DNA from 4 places in the Oceanimonas doudoroffii genome. Region 3 is predicted to be linked to each of the others. Evidence: predicted binding sites of a transcription regulator. Region 3 holds the regulator's gene; each other region holds the start of a gene.
The links. Region 3 encodes sigma-54, which starts transcription at its own class of promoters, with help from an activator protein. Its sites were predicted from a motif close to TGGCACNGTTTTNGCTT; they were not measured.
Positions count from the first base shown of each region.

Region 1: a site for sigma-54 is predicted at 1,470-1,486, ahead of B6S08_RS09195 (nitrate reductase). Genes of this name have one in related genera too.
Region 2: a site for sigma-54 is predicted at 2,255-2,271, ahead of flgF (flagellar basal-body rod protein FlgF). Genes of this name have one in related genera too.
Region 4: a site for sigma-54 is predicted at 2,038-2,054, ahead of dksA (RNA polymerase-binding protein DksA). Genes of this name have one in related genera too.

Region 1 covers NZ_NBIM01000001.1:1,983,706-1,987,898, forward strand. The annotation lists gene B6S08_RS09185 (sensor histidine kinase) at 1-351, shown strand, start outside; gene B6S08_RS09190 (ABC transporter substrate-binding protein) at 348-1,376, shown strand; gene B6S08_RS09195 (nitrate reductase) at 1,526-4,135, shown strand.
Region 2 covers NZ_NBIM01000001.1:1,569,512-1,573,704, reverse strand. The annotation lists gene flgC (flagellar basal body rod protein FlgC) at 1-142, shown strand, start outside; gene B6S08_RS07275 (flagellar hook assembly protein FlgD) at 149-847, shown strand; gene flgE (flagellar hook protein FlgE) at 857-2,131, shown strand; gene flgF (flagellar basal-body rod protein FlgF) at 2,312-3,058, shown strand; gene flgG (flagellar basal-body rod protein FlgG) at 3,070-3,858, shown strand; gene flgH (flagellar basal body L-ring protein FlgH) at 3,872-4,193, shown strand, end outside.
Region 3 covers NZ_NBIM01000005.1:144,716-148,908, reverse strand. The annotation lists gene rapZ (RNase adapter RapZ) at 1-333, opposite strand, end outside; gene ptsN (PTS IIA-like nitrogen regulatory protein PtsN) at 344-790, opposite strand; gene hpf (ribosome hibernation promoting factor) at 793-1,080, opposite strand; gene B6S08_RS14105 (RNA polymerase factor sigma-54) at 1,105-2,541, opposite strand; gene lptB (LPS export ABC transporter ATP-binding protein) at 2,585-3,310, opposite strand; gene lptA (lipopolysaccharide transport periplasmic protein LptA) at 3,313-3,834, opposite strand; gene lptC (LPS export ABC transporter periplasmic protein LptC) at 3,803-4,193, opposite strand, start outside.
Region 4 covers NZ_NBIM01000010.1:38,015-42,207, reverse strand. The annotation lists gene pcnB (polynucleotide adenylyltransferase PcnB) at 1-528, opposite strand, end outside; gene gluQRS (tRNA glutamyl-Q(34) synthetase GluQRS) at 631-1,554, opposite strand; gene dksA (RNA polymerase-binding protein DksA) at 1,570-2,022, opposite strand; gene sfsA (DNA/RNA nuclease SfsA) at 2,305-3,015, shown strand; gene thpR (RNA 2',3'-cyclic phosphodiesterase) at 3,076-3,594, opposite strand; gene B6S08_RS17215 (bifunctional diguanylate cyclase/phosphodiesterase) at 3,604-4,193, opposite strand, start outside.

The DNA of each region.
Region 1 (4,193 bases), on a different contig from region 3:
CCGGCGGAGCGGCAACTGCGCGGCGACGCCTTTGCCCTGACCCAGATGCTCAACAACCTGATCGAAAACGCCGTGGCCCACAGTCCGGCCGACGGCCTGGTGGAGATCGCCGTGGGTGCCGACGGCTGCATTTACATTCGGGATTCGGGCCCGGGCATTGCCGACCAGGAGAAAGAAAGGGTGTTTGAACGTTTTTACCGAGGCACCGCCAGCCGCCATCACGGCAGCGGCCTGGGCATGGCCATCGCTCGGGACGTGGCCGAGCACCATCATGCCCGCATTCGCCTCACCGATAACCACCCTCACGGCCTGACGGTGGAAATTCGTTTTGGCACGGAGGCCTGGCTGTGAACTGGCTGATCCTACTGCTGTTATGCCTGCTGCCGACGGCGTGGGCGGAACAAAGCATACGGCTGCCTGCCACCGGGGTGGAGCAAACGCAACTGGTGCTCTATAGCGCCACCGACTACCAGCACATGGCGCCCCTGCTGCAGGCCTTTCAGCGTCGCCGGCCCGACGTGGCCATTGTCTTTGTGGACTTCAATTCCCAGCAGCTGTATCAGCGCTTTCTGGAAGAAGGCAGGGACTCACCGGCCGATCTGTTGCTGAGCTCGGCCATGGATCTGCAGCTTAAACTGGTCAACGACGGCCATGCTCGGCCCTGGCACTCCGACCGCACCGATGCCCTGCCCGCCGGCGTGCACTGGCGGCATGAGCTGTTCGCCCTGACCGTGGAGCCGGTGGTCATGGTATTCAACCGCGATCTGTTGGGCCCTCATGCCCTGCCCCGCAGCCGCCAGGAGCTGCTGGCCCTGCTGCGCCGGGATCCCGCGCGTTTTCAGGGGCGTATTCGCGCCTATGACATCACCCAGAGCGGCGTGGGCTATTTGCTGGCCACCCAGGACAGCCAGCAGGGGGAAAGCTACGGCCGGCTGCTGGAAGCCTTTGGCGGCCTGTCGGTACGCCTGAGTGAAAGCAGCAACCAAATGCTCACCGAGCTGGCCGAAGGCCGGGCCGTGCTGGGCTATAACCTGCTGGGCTCTTATGTGGCCGCCGCCGTCGACAACCATCCCCAACTGGCGGCGGTGGCTCCCCGGGACTACAGCCTGCTGTTGATGCGCCTGGCGCTGATTTCCCGCTATGCCCGGCAGCCACAACTGGCGGGCGAGCTGCTCGACTTTATGCTGTCCCCCGTCGGCCAGGCGGCGCTGGCCGACGGTGGCCTGCTGCCGCTGTTTACCCCCGAAGCCGGGCTGACCGTGCGCCCCGAGGGGCCGGTCACCCCCATTCCCCTCACCCCGGCACTGCTGCCGGCACTGGATCCCCTCGACAAGCAGGGTTTTATACGCACCTGGACCGGCTCCATGGCGCCCTGAGCCGCTGCACCACGCCGGGCGCCTGCCTTGTATTGGTGCAGCACATCTTTCGCGCAGAAACATAAACAATTGATAAGTAAACATTTATAAAAATGGCACGGCCCTTGCCTGATGAGATGAACCATCTTTTTATGTTTTGCAGGGCCACGATGACAGCTTTCACTGAGACCACCTGTCCCTATTGCGGCGTTGGCTGCGGCATACGGGTCGACCAGCAAGGCGCCGTACAGGGCGATAAACGTCATCCCGCCAACCGGGGTGCCCTCTGTGTGAAGGGCACGGCACTGACGGAAAGCCAGCGCCTGCCCAGTCGCCTGCTCTACCCCAGGATCAAGGGAAAGGAAGTGGACTGGCCGGCGGCGATCGAACACATCGCCCTGCGCCTGAACGACATTATCGAGCAACACGGCCCAGAGGCGGTGGCCTTTTACGGCTCGGGCCAGATGCTGACCGAAGACTACTATGTGGCCAACAAGCTGATGAAGGGCTTTATCGGCTCGGCCAATATCGACACCAACTCCCGGCTGTGCATGTCGTCCGCCGTCGCCGCCCACCAGTACGCCTTTGGCGAGGATGCGGTGCCCGCCTGCTACGACGACATCGACGAGGCCGAGCTGGTGGTGATCGCCGGCGCCAATACCGCATGGACCCATCCGGTCCTGTTTCGCCGGCTGGAAGCCGCCCGGGCCGCCAAGCCGCGCCAGCAATGGGTCGTGATCGACCCCAGGGCAACCGCCACCGCCCGTCAGGCGGATCTGCACCTGGCCATCACCCCGGGCTCGGATCTGGCGTTGTTCAACGGTCTGGCCCGCTATCTGCTAGACCAGGGGGCCATCGATCGGGATTTCGTCACTCGGCATGTGGCGGGCCTGGACGAACTGCGGCAGCAGCTGTCCGCGCCCGAGTTCGCCCCCGAGCAAGTAGCCGACACCACCGGCCTGAGCCTGGAACGGCTGCTGCATTTCTATCGCCTGTTCCAGGCCCACCCCCAAACCCTGACCCTGTTCTGCATGGGCATCAACCAGTCGCTCCAGGGCACCCACAACGCCGGCGCCATCATCAATTGCCACCTGCTCACCGGCCGTATCGGCAAGCCGGGCGCGGCGCCCTTTTCACTGACCGGCCAGCCCAACGCCATGGGCGGACGCGAGGTGGGGGGGCTGGCCAATCAGCTGGCGGCCCACATGGACTTTGCCCCCGCCAACCGGGACAGGGTAGCCCGCTTCTGGGGCACCGAGCGCCTGGCCCAGGGGCCCGGGCACAAGGCCATGGACATGATGGCGGCGCTGGAGCGGGGTGAAATCAAGGCGTTGTGGGTGATGGGCACCAATCCGGCGGTGTCGCTGCCCGACAGTGCCCGGGCCCGTCGTGCCCTGGCCCGTTGCGAGTTGCTGATCGTCTCCGACATCAGCCCCGCCACCGACACCGCCCGGCTGGCCGACGTGCTGCTGCCCGCCGCCGGCTGGGGCGAAAAGGACGGCACCGTCACCAACTCGACACGCATCATCTCCCGCCAGCGCCCCTTTCGCGCGGCTCCGGGGGCCGCCAAACCGGACTGGTGGGCCCTGTGCCAGGTGGCACGCGCCATGGGCTTTACCGGTGCCTTTGACTTTGACTCCCCCGCCGCCATTTTTCGTGAACACGCCGCCCTTTCCGGTTTTGAAAACCGGGGCGAGCGGCTGTTCAACCTGGGGGCGCTCGGCACCCTGAGCGATGCCGACTACGACGCCCTGCACCCGTTGAGCTGGCCCCTGGCGGGTCAGCACGGCGGCCCGGCCCGACTGTTTGCCGATGGCCGCTTTGCCACTGCCGATGGCCGGGCGCGGCTGCGGACGGCGGCTCCGCAGGCCGGCCCCGGCACCCGGGCGTTACTGCTCAATACCGGCCGGCTGCGGGATCAGTGGCACACCATGAGCCGCACCGGCCATGTGGCACGGCTGATGGCGGCGGCCACCGAGCCTCGGGCCCACCTGCACCCCGACACCCTGGCCCGCCTCGGACTGGGCCAGAATGATCTGCTGGCCCTCAGCAACGCGCGAGCCAGCATACTGGTGCGCCCGGTGGCCGACGATGACATGGCCCGCGAACAGGTGTTTGTGCCCATGCACTGGAGCGGAGAGTTCAGTGCCGGTGGCCGGGTCAACGATCTGACCGAAGCCCGGGGCTGTGCCCTGTCCGGCCAGCCCGCCTTCAAGCAAAGCCAGGTGCAGGCCAGCCCGGTCAGGCCCGGCTGGCAGGCCAGCTGGATTGCCAGCGAGGCCCCGGCCTCGCTGCCGGCCTGGTGGAGCCGGCGGCCGCTGAGCCGGGGCGAATGCTGGAGCCTGGCCGGACTCGAGGGCTCCGCCGAGGAGCTGCGCGCCGGGCTGACCGTCACCGACAGCTGGCTGGACTGGCCCCTGCCCCAGGGCCGGCTGCTGATTCGACTGACGGCAGGCAAGGTCAATGCCCTGCTGCTGCTGGGGTTGTCACCCTGGCACATCGATGCAGAGCCGCTGGCCGCGCTGCTGGATGCCCCCCTGCAACCCAGTTTGTTACTTACCCGGCTGGGTCTGGCCCTGGCCGGCAACAGCCGGCTGGTGTGCAGCTGCTGGAGCGTCAGCGAGGCACAAATCCAGCGCACCATAGAGCAGCACGACCTCACAACGCTGGCGCAACTGCAGCAACAGCTCAAATGCGGCACCCGCTGCGGCTCCTGTGTGCCGGAGCTGAAACAGATTCTGGTCGCGTGCCGGTCCCAAACGCGGGAGACCAGCACCTGATCCCCAGGTTCCATTAACTCCGGTCTGCCCGGGGCGTTTCCTCCACTCCTGCCCGTTT
Region 2 (4,193 bases), on a different contig from region 3:
CTTTATCTACAAGCCCAACGTCAATGTGGTGGAAGAGATGACCGACATGCTGAGTGCCTCGCGCAATTATCAGACTAATGTGCAGGTAGCCGACGCCGCCAAACAAATGCTGCAGCAGACCCTGCGGTTGGGCAAGGGGTGATAACGCATGCAGGTCAATAACGATTACCTCAACGGCCTGAAGTGGCCGGGGGAGCAAAGTCCGGCGGAAAAGGCTGCCGACAACAGCCGGGCCAAGCTGGAGCAGGAAGACTTTTTTGCCCTGCTCACTCAACAGCTCGCCTATCAGGATCCGTTCAAGCCTGCGGACAACTCCCAGATGATTGCCCAGATGACCTCCTTTTCTACCGCCGACGGCATCAACAACATGACCCAACAGCTGTCGGGGCTGAGTGAGGTGATGACCTCCAGTCAGGCGCTGCAGGCGTCCAGCCTGGTGGGGCAGAAGGTACTGGTGCCAAGCGCCATGGCCTACTGGGACAACAGCGAGCCGGTGGATGGCGTGGTAGTGGCCGGTGAAGGCGCCACCAATGTGCTGATTCGTATCGAAAACGAAAAGGGCGAGCTGGTGCGTACCATTCCCCTGGACGGCAAGCAGCGCGGTAATGTCAATTTCACCTGGGACGGATTAAACGAGGCGGGGGAGCCGGCGCCCACCGGCAAGTACAACATCAAGGTCAGTGGCTTGGTCGACAACCAGCGGGAAGAGCTGAGCGCCCTGGCATTTGCCCGGGTCGACAGTGTCACTCTTGGGAGTGCCGACAGCCCGACCCTGGTCAATCTGGCGGGGCTGGGCGGCCTGCCGCTCAATCAAATTCTGGAAATAGCCAGCCGCAAGGCGGCGTAAGGAGAACTTATGTCTTTTAATATTGCTCTCAGCGGCGTGAATGCGGCCCAGAAAGATCTGGACGTAACCGCCAACAACATCGCCAACGTCAACACCATCGGTTTCAAGGAGTCCCGAGCCGAGTTTGCCGATGTCTACGCCAACTCCATTTTCGCCAACGCCAAAACCCAGTCGGGCAGTGGTGTGCAGACCGCCGCCGTGGCCCAGCAGTTCCATCAGGGCGCATTGCAGTTCACCAATAACTCCCTGGACATGGCCATCAATGGCAGCGGCTTTTTCGTGATGTCCGACGAAGTGGGCTCGCTGGATCGCACTTTTACCCGCGCCGGTGCCTTTCGCCTGAATGACGAGGGCTATGTAGTCAACTCTCAGGGACATTACCTGCAGACCTATCAGGCCAACCAGGACGGCACCCCGGCGGGACTGGGCCTGAACACTACCCAGCCCCTGCGTATACCCGACAAGGCGGGCGAGCCGGTGGCGACCACCGAGGTCAGAACCGGTGTTAACCTGCCGGCCAAGGCGACGGCGCTGGATCCGGCCAACTTCAGCCCCACCGATTCGTCGACCTATACCTCATCCACCTCCATGACCGTTTATGACTCACTGGGTGATACTCATACGGTGACCCAGTATTTCGTTAAGGACAACACCGTGGTGGCGCCGGCCAATGAGTGGAAAATGTTTGTTTATGTGGATGGCAATGATGCGCTCGCCAGCAATGGTGCTGTGCCGGCAAACAGCATGACGCTGGAGTTTGATACCAGTGGTAACCTGCTGCCGGCTTCGGCGACCTCAATTCAGACCGATCAGCTGGGCTTTACTAACGGCTCTGATGCTACTCAGCAAATCACCATCAATATCACCGACGCCAGCATGAATGCCGGTGCCTTTGAAGTGACTTCCAACACTCAGGACGGCAATACCGTGGGCCGGTTGACCAAGGTGGATGTGGGAGCCGATGGCCTGGTGCAGGCCACCTACAGCAACGGCAGCACCGAAAACCTCGGCATAGTGGCCATGGCCCGTTTTCCCAACGAGCAGGGCCTGACCCAGATTGGCGACACTCAATGGCGGCAATCGCTGCTGTCGGGCGAGGCGGTCAGCGGCCAGCCCAACACCGGTATTTTTGGCAAGGTAAGCGTGGCCGCACTGGAACAGTCCAATACCAACCTGACCAGTGAGCTGGTGGATCTCATCACCGCCCAGCGTAACTTCCAGGCCAACTCCCGGGCGCTGGAAGTGAACAGCACCCTGCAGCAGACCATACTGCAAATCCGTTAATACAAACCGGCTGCTGAAAGGAAAACCCGGCTTAAGTGCCGGGTTTTTTATATTGTCCTGATTGATGTCCATTCATTCCATGACCCATCGCTCGCTACCGCGGTAGACGCCGAAGATTTCAACTGGCACTGATTTTGCATTAGTTCCATCATTACCCACTCGGCCAATCCGGGAGCTGAAATGGATCATCTGCTTTATATCGCCATGTCGGGCGCCAAGGAAAACATGCACAGCGTGGCCCTGCGCGCCAATAACCTGGCCAACGCCAATACCACCGGTTTTCGTGCCGATCTGGAGCAGGCTCGAGCCATGCAGGCCTTTGGTGAAGGCCTGCCCAGCCGGGTGTTTGCCATGACCGAGCGGCCGGGGCAAAATTTTGCCGCCGGCCCCATTCAGACCACAGGACGGGAACTTGACGTGGCCGTGGCCGGTGACGGCTGGCTGGCGGTGGAAGCGGCGGACGGAACCGAGGCTTATACCCGCTTCGGCAACCTGCAGGTGTCGGTGGAAGGCCTGCTGCAGACCAGTACCGGCCTTAATGTGCTGGACGATGGCGGCAATCCCATCGTGCTGCCGCTGCCGCTGGAGAAAATGGAGATTAACAAGGACGGTACCATCTTTGCACGGTTGGAAGGTGAGCCTGCCGATGGTGGTGCCGAGTTGCAGCGCATCAAGACGGTGTTGCCGGACCATGACCAGATTGAAAAGGGCAATGACGGCCTGTTTCGCCGCAAGGACGGTGAAGCCGAGCCGGCCTCGGCCCAGGTGCAGCTGATTGCCGGTGCGCTGGAAGGCAGTAACGTCAATCCCATCGCCGAAATGACCCATCTTATCGATCTGCAACGGCGCTTTGAGACCCAGCTGAAAATGATGAGTCACGCCGAGGAAAACGACAAGGCCCATGCCCAGCTGCTGCGCATCGGTTAAAGGAGAGCAACATGAACCCCGCATTGTGGATTAGCAAGACCGGGCTCGACGCCCAGCAGACCAATATTTCGGTGACCTCCAACAACCTGGCCAACGCCAGCACCGTTGGGTTTAAAAAGGGCCGGGCCATCTTTGAAGACCTGCTCTATCAGAATATTCACCAGCCCGGTGGCCGGGCCACCGCCGACAGCAACCTGCCTTCCGGGCTGATGCTAGGCGCCGGCAGCAAGGTGGTCGCCACCCAGAAAAGCTTTACTCAAGGGAGCGTGCAGACCACAGACAACGCCCTGGATGTGATGATCGACGGCCGCGGCTTTTTTGAAGTACTGCTTCCCGATGGTACCACCGGCTATACCCGCAACGGCCAGTTTGCCCTCAACGAAGAAGGCATTATCGTGACGCCCGGCAATGGCTACCCGGTATTGCCGGAAATGCAGATCCCGGAAAATGCCCAGAGCATCAGCGTGGGCACCAATGGCGAGGTATCGGTACAGCTGGCCGGTCAGGCCGACTCCCAGGTGATTGGCCAGCTCATCGTGACCGACTTTGCCAACCCCGCCGGCCTGCAGCCCAAGGGGGAAAACCTCTTCCTGGCCACCCAGTCGAGCGGTGCGCCGTTGCAGGGCATTGCCGGCGCCGATGGCTTTGGTACCCTCAAGCAGGGCATGCTGGAAACGTCCAACGTCAACGTGACCGAGGAGCTGGTCAACCTGATTCAGGCCCAGCGGGTCTATGAAATGAACTCCAAGGTGATTTCCGCCGTGGACGACATGCTGGCCTACGTCAACCAGCAGCTGTAACCGGAGGCCGGCCATGAGATGTGTCCTGATCCTGAGCGCGGCCGCCCTGCTGGCGGCCTGTACCTCCACGCCCTATACCCCCAAGCCCGACGATCCGGCCTATGCCCCCGTGATGCCGGGGCCGGGGCAGGAGCAGCTCGAACCCAATGGCGCCATTTTTCAGGACAACTATGCCAACAGCCTCTATTCCGACATCAAGGCTCACCGAGTAGGGGACATCATTACCGTGGAGCTGGCCGAGTCAACCCAAGCCCAGAAACGAGCGACCACCCAGCAGGCCAAGGACGGCAGCCTCAATATCAATCCGCTCAACATCGGAGGCCAGCCCATCAATG
Region 3 (4,193 bases):
GCTGTGGCGGGACAGCGGATGCAGCCGGCGAGTGTCCCCAAAGCGGCGGATCAGCACCGAATTGTCGGCGTCGATAAAGATGCTGGAAGGCTGAACGTCATCCATGGCTCGCACCTCGGCCAGAAAGGCTTCCAGCTGCTCGGCACTGTCGGGCAGGTTGCGTACGTCTATGCTTACCGCCACCGCTCCGGGTTTGTCCCGGCGCAGCCGCACCAGCTCCGGCAGCAGCGCCACCGGCAGGTTGTCGACGCAGTAATGGCCGAGATCTTCAAGTACCCGCAAGGCCACGGTTTTGCCCGAACCGGAACGGCCACTGACGATCACCAGCTGCATCTTGCTATCCTCAGGCTGAAATCATGATTTGATAGAGTTCCTCATCGCTGCCGGCCTGACGTAATTGCCGGCACACCTGCTTGTTACTCAGTTTCTCGGCGATCAGCGACAGGGTCTTGAGGTGTTGCTTGCATTCCTGCTCCGGTACCAGCAGGGCAAACACCAAGCCCACCGGCTGGTTGTCGATGGCGTCGAACTCCACCGGCTCGGCAAAGGTAAGCAGTACGGCAGTCGCCTTGTTGTCATCGCTGATCCGGCCGTGAGGAATGGCGATGCCATTGCCGATGCCGGTACTGCCCATTTTCTCTCGGGCCAGCAGACAGTCAAAAAGCGGCTGGCTGCCGATATTGAGATGTTCGGCAGCCAGCTCGCTGATAATTTCCAGAGCACGTTTTTTGCTCGTGCAGGGGACTGCACTGCGGGTGCAGCCCCTGCTGAGTATGTCGGCGACTTCCATGGTTATTTTTGCTTGAGTTTTTCTTTGTGTTTGATGATTTGACGATCCAGCTTGTCGATGAGGCTGTCGATGGCCGCATACATGTTTTCATGCTGGGAGTTGGCAAACAGCTCGCCGCCGGTGACGTTCAGCTTGGCTTCGGCGATTTGCTGCATTTTTTCCACATTAAGGATGACGTGCGCATTGGTGATGTGATCGAAATGGCGTTCCAGCCGGGTAAACTTGCTGTTCACATAATCACGCAGGGCATCGGTGATCTCGACATGGTGTCCGGTCAGATTTATTTGCATAACGTCTTCCTTCTGTCGTTGCCTTTAAACCAGGCGTTTGCGCTGATTGGAAGGGGGAATGGCCAGTGACTCCCTGTACTTGGCGATGGTTCGCCTGGCCACCTTGATCCCCTGGTCGGCCAGCAGCTGGGCAATTTTGCTGTCGCTCAGCGGCTTGGCCGGGTTTTCGGCCCCGACCAGCTTCTTGATCAGGGCGCGAATTGCCGTGGACGAACACTCACCCCCGTCGTCGGTGCCCACATGACTGAAGAAGAAATACTTGAGTTCAAACACGCCACGGGGGCTGTGCATGAACTTCTGTGTGGTCACCCGGGAGATGGTGGATTCGTGCATCTCCACCGCTTCCGCCACATGGTTCAGCACCATGGGCTTCATGGCCTCTTCTCCATATTCAAAGAATGCCTGTTGTTGTTCAACAATACAATTGGCAACCTTGAGCAGCGTCTCATTTCGGCTTTCAAGGCTCTTGAGAAACCACTTGGCGTCCTGCAGGTGATTGCGAATAAACTGGCCGTCCTCGCTGTTGCGGGGCTTGCTGGCCAGGGCCGCGTAGGTCTGGTTGAGCCGTATCTTGGGCATGGCCTCTGGGTTGAGTTCCACCACCCAGACCCCGCTGCGCTTGGTGACCACCACATCGGGAATGACGTATTCGGAGTTACCCTGAATAATGCTGCTGCCGGGGCGGGGCTCCAGTTGCTGAATCAGCGCCAGCACTTCCCGGAGCTCGTCTTCCTTGAGCTTGGTCTTGCGCTGCAGGCTGCGGTAGTCACGGTTGCCGAGCAGGTCCATGTGCTGGGCCAGCAAGGCGCGGGCTTCACTCAGCCAGGGTGTGTCGGGCGGATACTGCTCCAGCTGAATGCACAGGCACTCCTGCACGCTGCGGGCGGCCACGCCGATGGGGTCGAAGTGCTGAATACGCTTGAGCACTGCTTCCACTTCGTCGGCCTCGATACCGAGCTCCCGGGCCGATACCGCTTCCAGCAGATCGTCGATACCGGCGGTGAGGTAGCCGGCGTCGTCGACGGCATCGATTATGGCCATGGCGATGGCCTGATCGGTGTCACTGAAAGGGGTCAGATTCATCTGCCAGATCAGGTAGTCCTGCAGGCTCTCGGTGGTTTCACCCTGGTAAACGCTGTCTTCCAGCCCTTCCGGCAGGCCGGCGCCGCCGCTGACCGGAGAGGCGGTGTAAACCTCCTCCCAGCTGGTGTCCATGGGCAAGTCTTCGGACAGCTGGTTGCGCTCCATGGCGGTGTCGGCGGCCATCTGCTCTTCGTTGCGGTTGTCGGCCACCTTGACGCTGTCGGCTTCCTCCTGCTCCAGCAGGGGGTTGCTGTCCAGCGCCTGCTGAATTTCCTGCTGCAGCTCCATGCTGGACAGCTGCAACAGGCGAATGGCCTGCTGCAGCTGGGGCGTCATGGTCAGCTGCTGGCCCAGACGTAACTGAAGAGTCGGCTTCATGTATGCAAACGTCCTTCCATATCAACCGCGGGTTGCGGTGCCTTCAGAGGCTGAATTGTTCGCCGAGATAAACCTTTTTGACCTGCTCGTTGGCGAGGATTTCCGTCGGTGTGCCGGCGGCGATGCGGTGCCCATGACTGACAATATAGGCCTTTTCGCACACGTCCAGGGTCTCGCGCACATTGTGATCGGTGATCAGTACGCCCAGTCCTCTGTCCCTGAGGTGCAGAATGATTTTCTTGATGTCTATCACCGAAATGGGATCCACACCGGCAAAGGGTTCGTCGAGCAGAATAAAGCGCGGATCCGCCGCCAGCGCCCGGGCGATCTCAACCCGCCGCCGTTCGCCGCCGGACAGACTCATTCCCAGGCTGTCGCGAATATGGGTAATGTTGAATTCTTCCAGCAGCTGTTCCATTTTCTCGCTGCGGCCGTCGGCATTCAGATCCTTGCGGGTCTGCAGCACCGCCATCAGGTTGTCGGCCACGCTCAGGCGGCGAAAAATCGAGGCCTCCTGGGGCAGGTAGCCAATGCCGGAGCGGGCGCGCACGTGCATGGGCTCGTGACTGATATCCTGGCCGTCGATGGTGATGCTGCCGGCGTCCCGCTGGACCAGGCCCACAATCATGTAAAAGGAGGTGGTCTTGCCGGCACCGTTGGGGCCGAGCAGACCCACGATCTGACCGGTGTTAACGGTCAGGCTGACGTCGGCCACCACTTTGCGGCCCTTGTAGCTTTTCTGCAGGCCGCGCGCTTTCAGTATCGCCATGCTCAGTTCTTGTCCTGCTCGTCGAAATTCTGCACCTGCTCGGGCAGGAAGATGGTGGTGACCCTGTCCTTGCCGCCCTGGCTTTCGGCCTCCATCTGCTCCTTGTCGATAAAGTAGCGAATACGGTAGCCGGTGACGATGTTGTCATCCTGCTTGAGCTTGGCGTCCCGAATCAGGGTGATGGTGCGGGCGCGCATGTCGTAGTGAATTTCCCGCGCCTCGGCATGCACCGGCTTGCCGTTGTTGAGGATCTGCTCGTAGGTGGCCGGACTGCCCTTGGCAGTCATCGACTGCAGGCCCTGTTCATTGCGGATCACCACCAGCTGGTCGGCGCGCACGTCTATGCTGCCCTGCTTGACCACTACCTTGTCGATAAAGGTGACCTTGTCATCGGCCAGCTCTACCAGTTGACGGCCCGCGTCTATGGTCACCGGCTGGCGAAAGTCGCTGTCCCTGGCCTGGGCCTGACCCAGGCCGAGCAGGCCGCCAAGACTAAGGATTGAAATAAGTTGCCCGGGTTTCATTCAGTAATTCCACCGTTTGTTGATCAAGCTCGCCCAGCACACCCAGCCCCTCGGCCTGGTATTGCGGACTTTGCAGCCGCACCTGCCGGTTGGAGCGCAGCTGGTTATTGATAAAGTCCAGTTCCAGATATTCGGTGGTCAGGGTTTCCACCAGGGCATCCGGTTGCAGCCCATTGCCCACGACATTGCCGGTCAGCACGGCATTGTCGCCGGTATTGATGGTGCCGTCATCACCGCGGAGCCGCCACTGGGGCTGGCCATCGGGGGAATAGAGCAAGATAACAGGTTTTTTCATCAGGGTCATGGACAGGGGCTCGTAGTACTCGGCGTACTCCGCCTGCATGCCCCGGTAGGGCAGC
Region 4 (4,193 bases), on a different contig from region 3:
GTAGCGGGTTTGGGGATCGCCAATCAGCTCCAGGCGGCGGGCTTCCAGATCGGCCAGGCCGCCGGCAAAGCCGTGCACGGTGAAGTCGGCAATGTTGTAGTAAAGGGCGTTGACGGTAAAGTCGCGACGTTCGGCGTCTTCCTCTATGGTGCCGTAGACGTTGTCGCGCAGCAGCATGCCTTCCTTGGAACGGGCGGAGATGTGCTTGCTGGTGTTGACGCTGTGATGATGGCCGCGAAAGGTGGCCACCTCGATCACGTCGCGGCCAAACAACACATGGGCCAGGCGAAAGCGACGCCCCACCAGCCGGCAGTTGCTGAACAGCCCCTTGACCTGCTCGGGCGTGGCATTGGTGGCCACGTCGAAGTCTTTGGGCTGGCGTCCCAGCAGCAGGTCGCGCACGCCACCGCCCACCAGGTAGGCGTCAAAGCCTGCCTTGTTCAGGCGATAGAGTACCTTGAGGGCGTTCTCACTGATTTGTCGGCGCGAAATACCGTGCTGGTCGCGCGTCAGTACCACGGGTTGCAAGGGCAACGCCTCCTGTTGTCGGGTCAGCAGCTTTTTACAAAAGCCGGCAATCTGGGAAAAAATGGGACACCTCGCGGGGCTCGGGGTTGAAAAATCGGCGCACTATGATAGCGCAGGGCGCTGAAAATGCGAACTGTCGGTGCAATTCAGCTCAATCTGTGGCCCTTTGGGCACCTTCTCCAGGCGCCAGTTGCGCACCGCCCAGGCCAGCAGCTCGGTCGCGCCGGCACCGAATAGATCCGTTGGTGGCTGCTGTCCCAGAAAGGTCAGCGCCTGCCACAGGGCATGCCCCGGGGCCCGAGTGTCGAGGGCCGGCGCATGGTTCTGCTTTGACAGTTTGTGGCCGCCGTGCACCGCCAGCGGCAGGTGCAGCCAGCCCGGTTCGGGAGCGTGCAGCAGCCGGTAGAGGGCAATCTGGCGTACCGTGGGTTCCAGCAGGTCGGCGCCGCGCACTACCTGTGTGACACCCGCGTCCATGTCATCGATCACCACCGCCAGGTTGTAGGCATAGAGGCCGTCGCGCCGGCGCACGATAAAGTCCTCTTCCGAAAGCCGCTCGTCCACCGACACGGCGCCCTGCAGGCCATCCTCAAAGCCATAGACCGGTGTGGTCATTTTCAGCCGCACGGCGGCATTTTTCGCCGGCAAGCCGAGCTCGCGGCAGTGGCCGGTATAGAGGCCACCGGCGGCGGCAATCTGTTTGCGGGTGCAGTGGCAGTGATAAATCAGGCCGCGGCTGGCCCAGTCGTCCAGTATCTGCTGATAGCGGCCGTGGCGCCGGCTCTGATAGACCAGCTCGCCGTCCCAGTGCAGGCCAAAGGCATCCAGGGTGCGCAATATGTCGTCGGCGGCACCGGGCACTTCCCGGGGCGGATCCAGATCCTCCATGCGCACCAGCCATCGCCCCGCCAGGCTGCGTGCCTGCAGGTAACTGCCGAGGGCGGCGACAAGGGAGCCGAAATGAAGGGGACCGCTGGGGGAGGGAGCAAAGCGCCCTGTGTAGCGGTCGGGCGCTGTGGTGTTCATGGCGTAACGGACCGGTCAGTAACCGGCCATCTGCTTTTCCTTGATCTCGGCCAGTGTCTTGCAGTCGATGCACAGATCGGCGGTGGGGCGGGCTTCCAGCCGGCGAATGCCGATTTCCACACCACAGTGCTCGCAAAAACCGAAATCGTCGTCGTCGATTTTCTGCAGGGTTTTTTCGATCTTCTTGATCAGTTTACGCTCCCGATCCCGGGCACGCAGCTCAAGGGCAAACTCTTCTTCCTGGGCGGCCCGGTCAACCGGATCGGGGAAGTTGGCGGCCTCGTCCTTCATGTGGCCCACGGTGCGATCCACTTCTTCGCGCAATTGATTGCGCCAGGCGCCCAGAATCTTGCGGAAGTGCGTTTTTTGCGCTTCGTTCATGTATTCTTCGTCGGGCTTGGCCTGGTAGGGCTCAACACCGGCAATAGCCAGAATACCGAGAGATTTTTTGGTTTCGACTGCTGGCATTCCGTATCTCCTAAAAAGCAAATATTGCGCCAACCTAACTTGAGAAGCGGCTATCTATAGCAGAAAGCATATTGGCAACGCAATTTTACCGTGCTGTTTCTGCGAAAGTGGTCTTCGAACGGCCATGGCCGGTGTTCGCAAACCACGATAACCACCCAAAGAGGTGGCATCTCTTTTGGTGAGCACTCCAGATGGGGGCGGGCCTTTCACTTTTCAAGGCTGGAGGCCCTGACCCTGCTACGGTTACCATTTCACGTCATTTCAACAACTATAGGTATTATTTTGCATTTTGCCTCTACCCTGGCTCAGGGACGGCTGATTCGGCGTTATAAACGCTTTCTGGCCGACATTATTGTCGATGATAACGAGTTGACTCTGCACTGCCCCAACACCGGTCGTATGACCGGCTGCGCCGAACCCGGCTGGCGCGTGTATTACTCCACCTCCGACAATCCCAAACGCAAATATGCCCACACCTGGGAGCTGTGCCGGGACGACGCCGGGGACTTGATTTGCGTCAACACCGCCCGGGCCAACCAGCTGGTGGCCGAGGCGTTGAGCGAACAGCGTATAGCTGCCCTGGCCGGCTATGAGCGTGTGCGCGCCGAGGTGCGTTACGGTGCCGAGAACAGTCGCATCGACTTTATGCTGAGCGGCCCCAACCTGCCCGACTGCTATGTGGAGGTGAAAAGCGTGACCCTGCATGAAGGGCAGGGTAATGGCTTTTTTCCCGATACCCAGAGCGTGCGGGCGCAAAAGCATGTGCGCGAACTGATGGAGTGTGCCCAGGCCGGCCACCGGGCCGTGATGCTGTTTTGCGTGCTGCACACCGGCATTGAGCGGGTCAGCCCCGCCGAGCACCTGGACTCAAAATATGCTGCGCTGGTGCGTGAGGCCGTGGCCGCCGGCGTGGAATGCCTGGCCTGGAAGGCGGCGATTTCTCCGGACGGCATGACGTTGATTGAGCCGCTGCCGGTTGAGCTTGGCTGTTAGGCCGTGCAATGCCGTCGGGCAAGGGACTCTGCTTTGCAGTGTGGTGCTCCCGGCAACACTTTACTCTGCAAGCGGCCAGCGCTGCAGGCAGTGGTACTCGGGCCCCTGGTCGGTCAGGGTGGAACGGTACAGACACAGGGACTGGGGCCGGTAATGCACCGGCTGTATAACGGGCAGGGTGTCGGTTTTGCAATGGCGAAACAGGGTGATGTGGGGGCGGTAGGCCTTGTGGGGTTTGCCCACCCCCAAGGCTCGGCATTTGAGCTCCACGGTGTCGGCCAGCTGCATCAGCGCGGGTGGCGGGGCACTCGGTCCCAGCCAGACCACGCCGGCCCGGGGAAAGCAGCCCAGCCGGTCCAGGTCCAGTTCAAAGCCCGGCAGGGGCAGTCTGTCCAGTTGCTGCTGCAGGGAAGCCTGTTGTTCCGGGCTGCACTGGCCAAGAAAGTGCAGGGTCAGGTGCAGTTGATGGAGCGGAATGCGTCGGCCGGGCAGAGCCAGCCGGTGCTGCAGCCGGGTCAGGGGCGGCGCCAGTTCATCGGCGGGAAAGGCCAGGAACAGCCGGTTGTCATTACTTGCCATGAAATGCTCTCAGGTTCGCCCGCCGGCAGCGGTCAGGTTGCATGTTTCAGTATCGGTAGCGGTGTTGTTCCTCGCCAGACTGGCATGGCCGTGGTAGTGCAGCGCCTGCTCCGTCGCCAGCGGCCTGGCAAACAGAAAGCCCTGGCCATAGTCGCAGCCGATGGTCCTCAGAAACCGCATTTGCTGTTCGGTTTCAATTCCTTCGGCCACCACTTTCAGATCCAGCTTGTGCACCATGGCGGTAATGGCCTCCACCATTTGCCGGTCTATCGGGCTGCTTTCCAAATCCCTGACAAAGGAGCGGTCAATTTTCAGGGAATTGACGGGAAACTGGCGCAGTTGTGACAACGACGAGTAGCCGGTACCAAAATCATCAATGGAAATGCGAATGCCCAGACGTTTAAGGTGCTCAATCAGCACCAGGGCGAGATCAACATTTTCCATCAACATGGACTCGGTAATTTCCAGCTCCAGCAGCTCGGGCGGTATTTGCAGGCGGATCAGCAGGGCTTCTACCCTGTCTGCAAAGTCCGCTTCGCGCAACTGGCAGACGCTCAGATTCACCGCCACCGGCCTGACCTTGTGGCCCGAGTGCATCT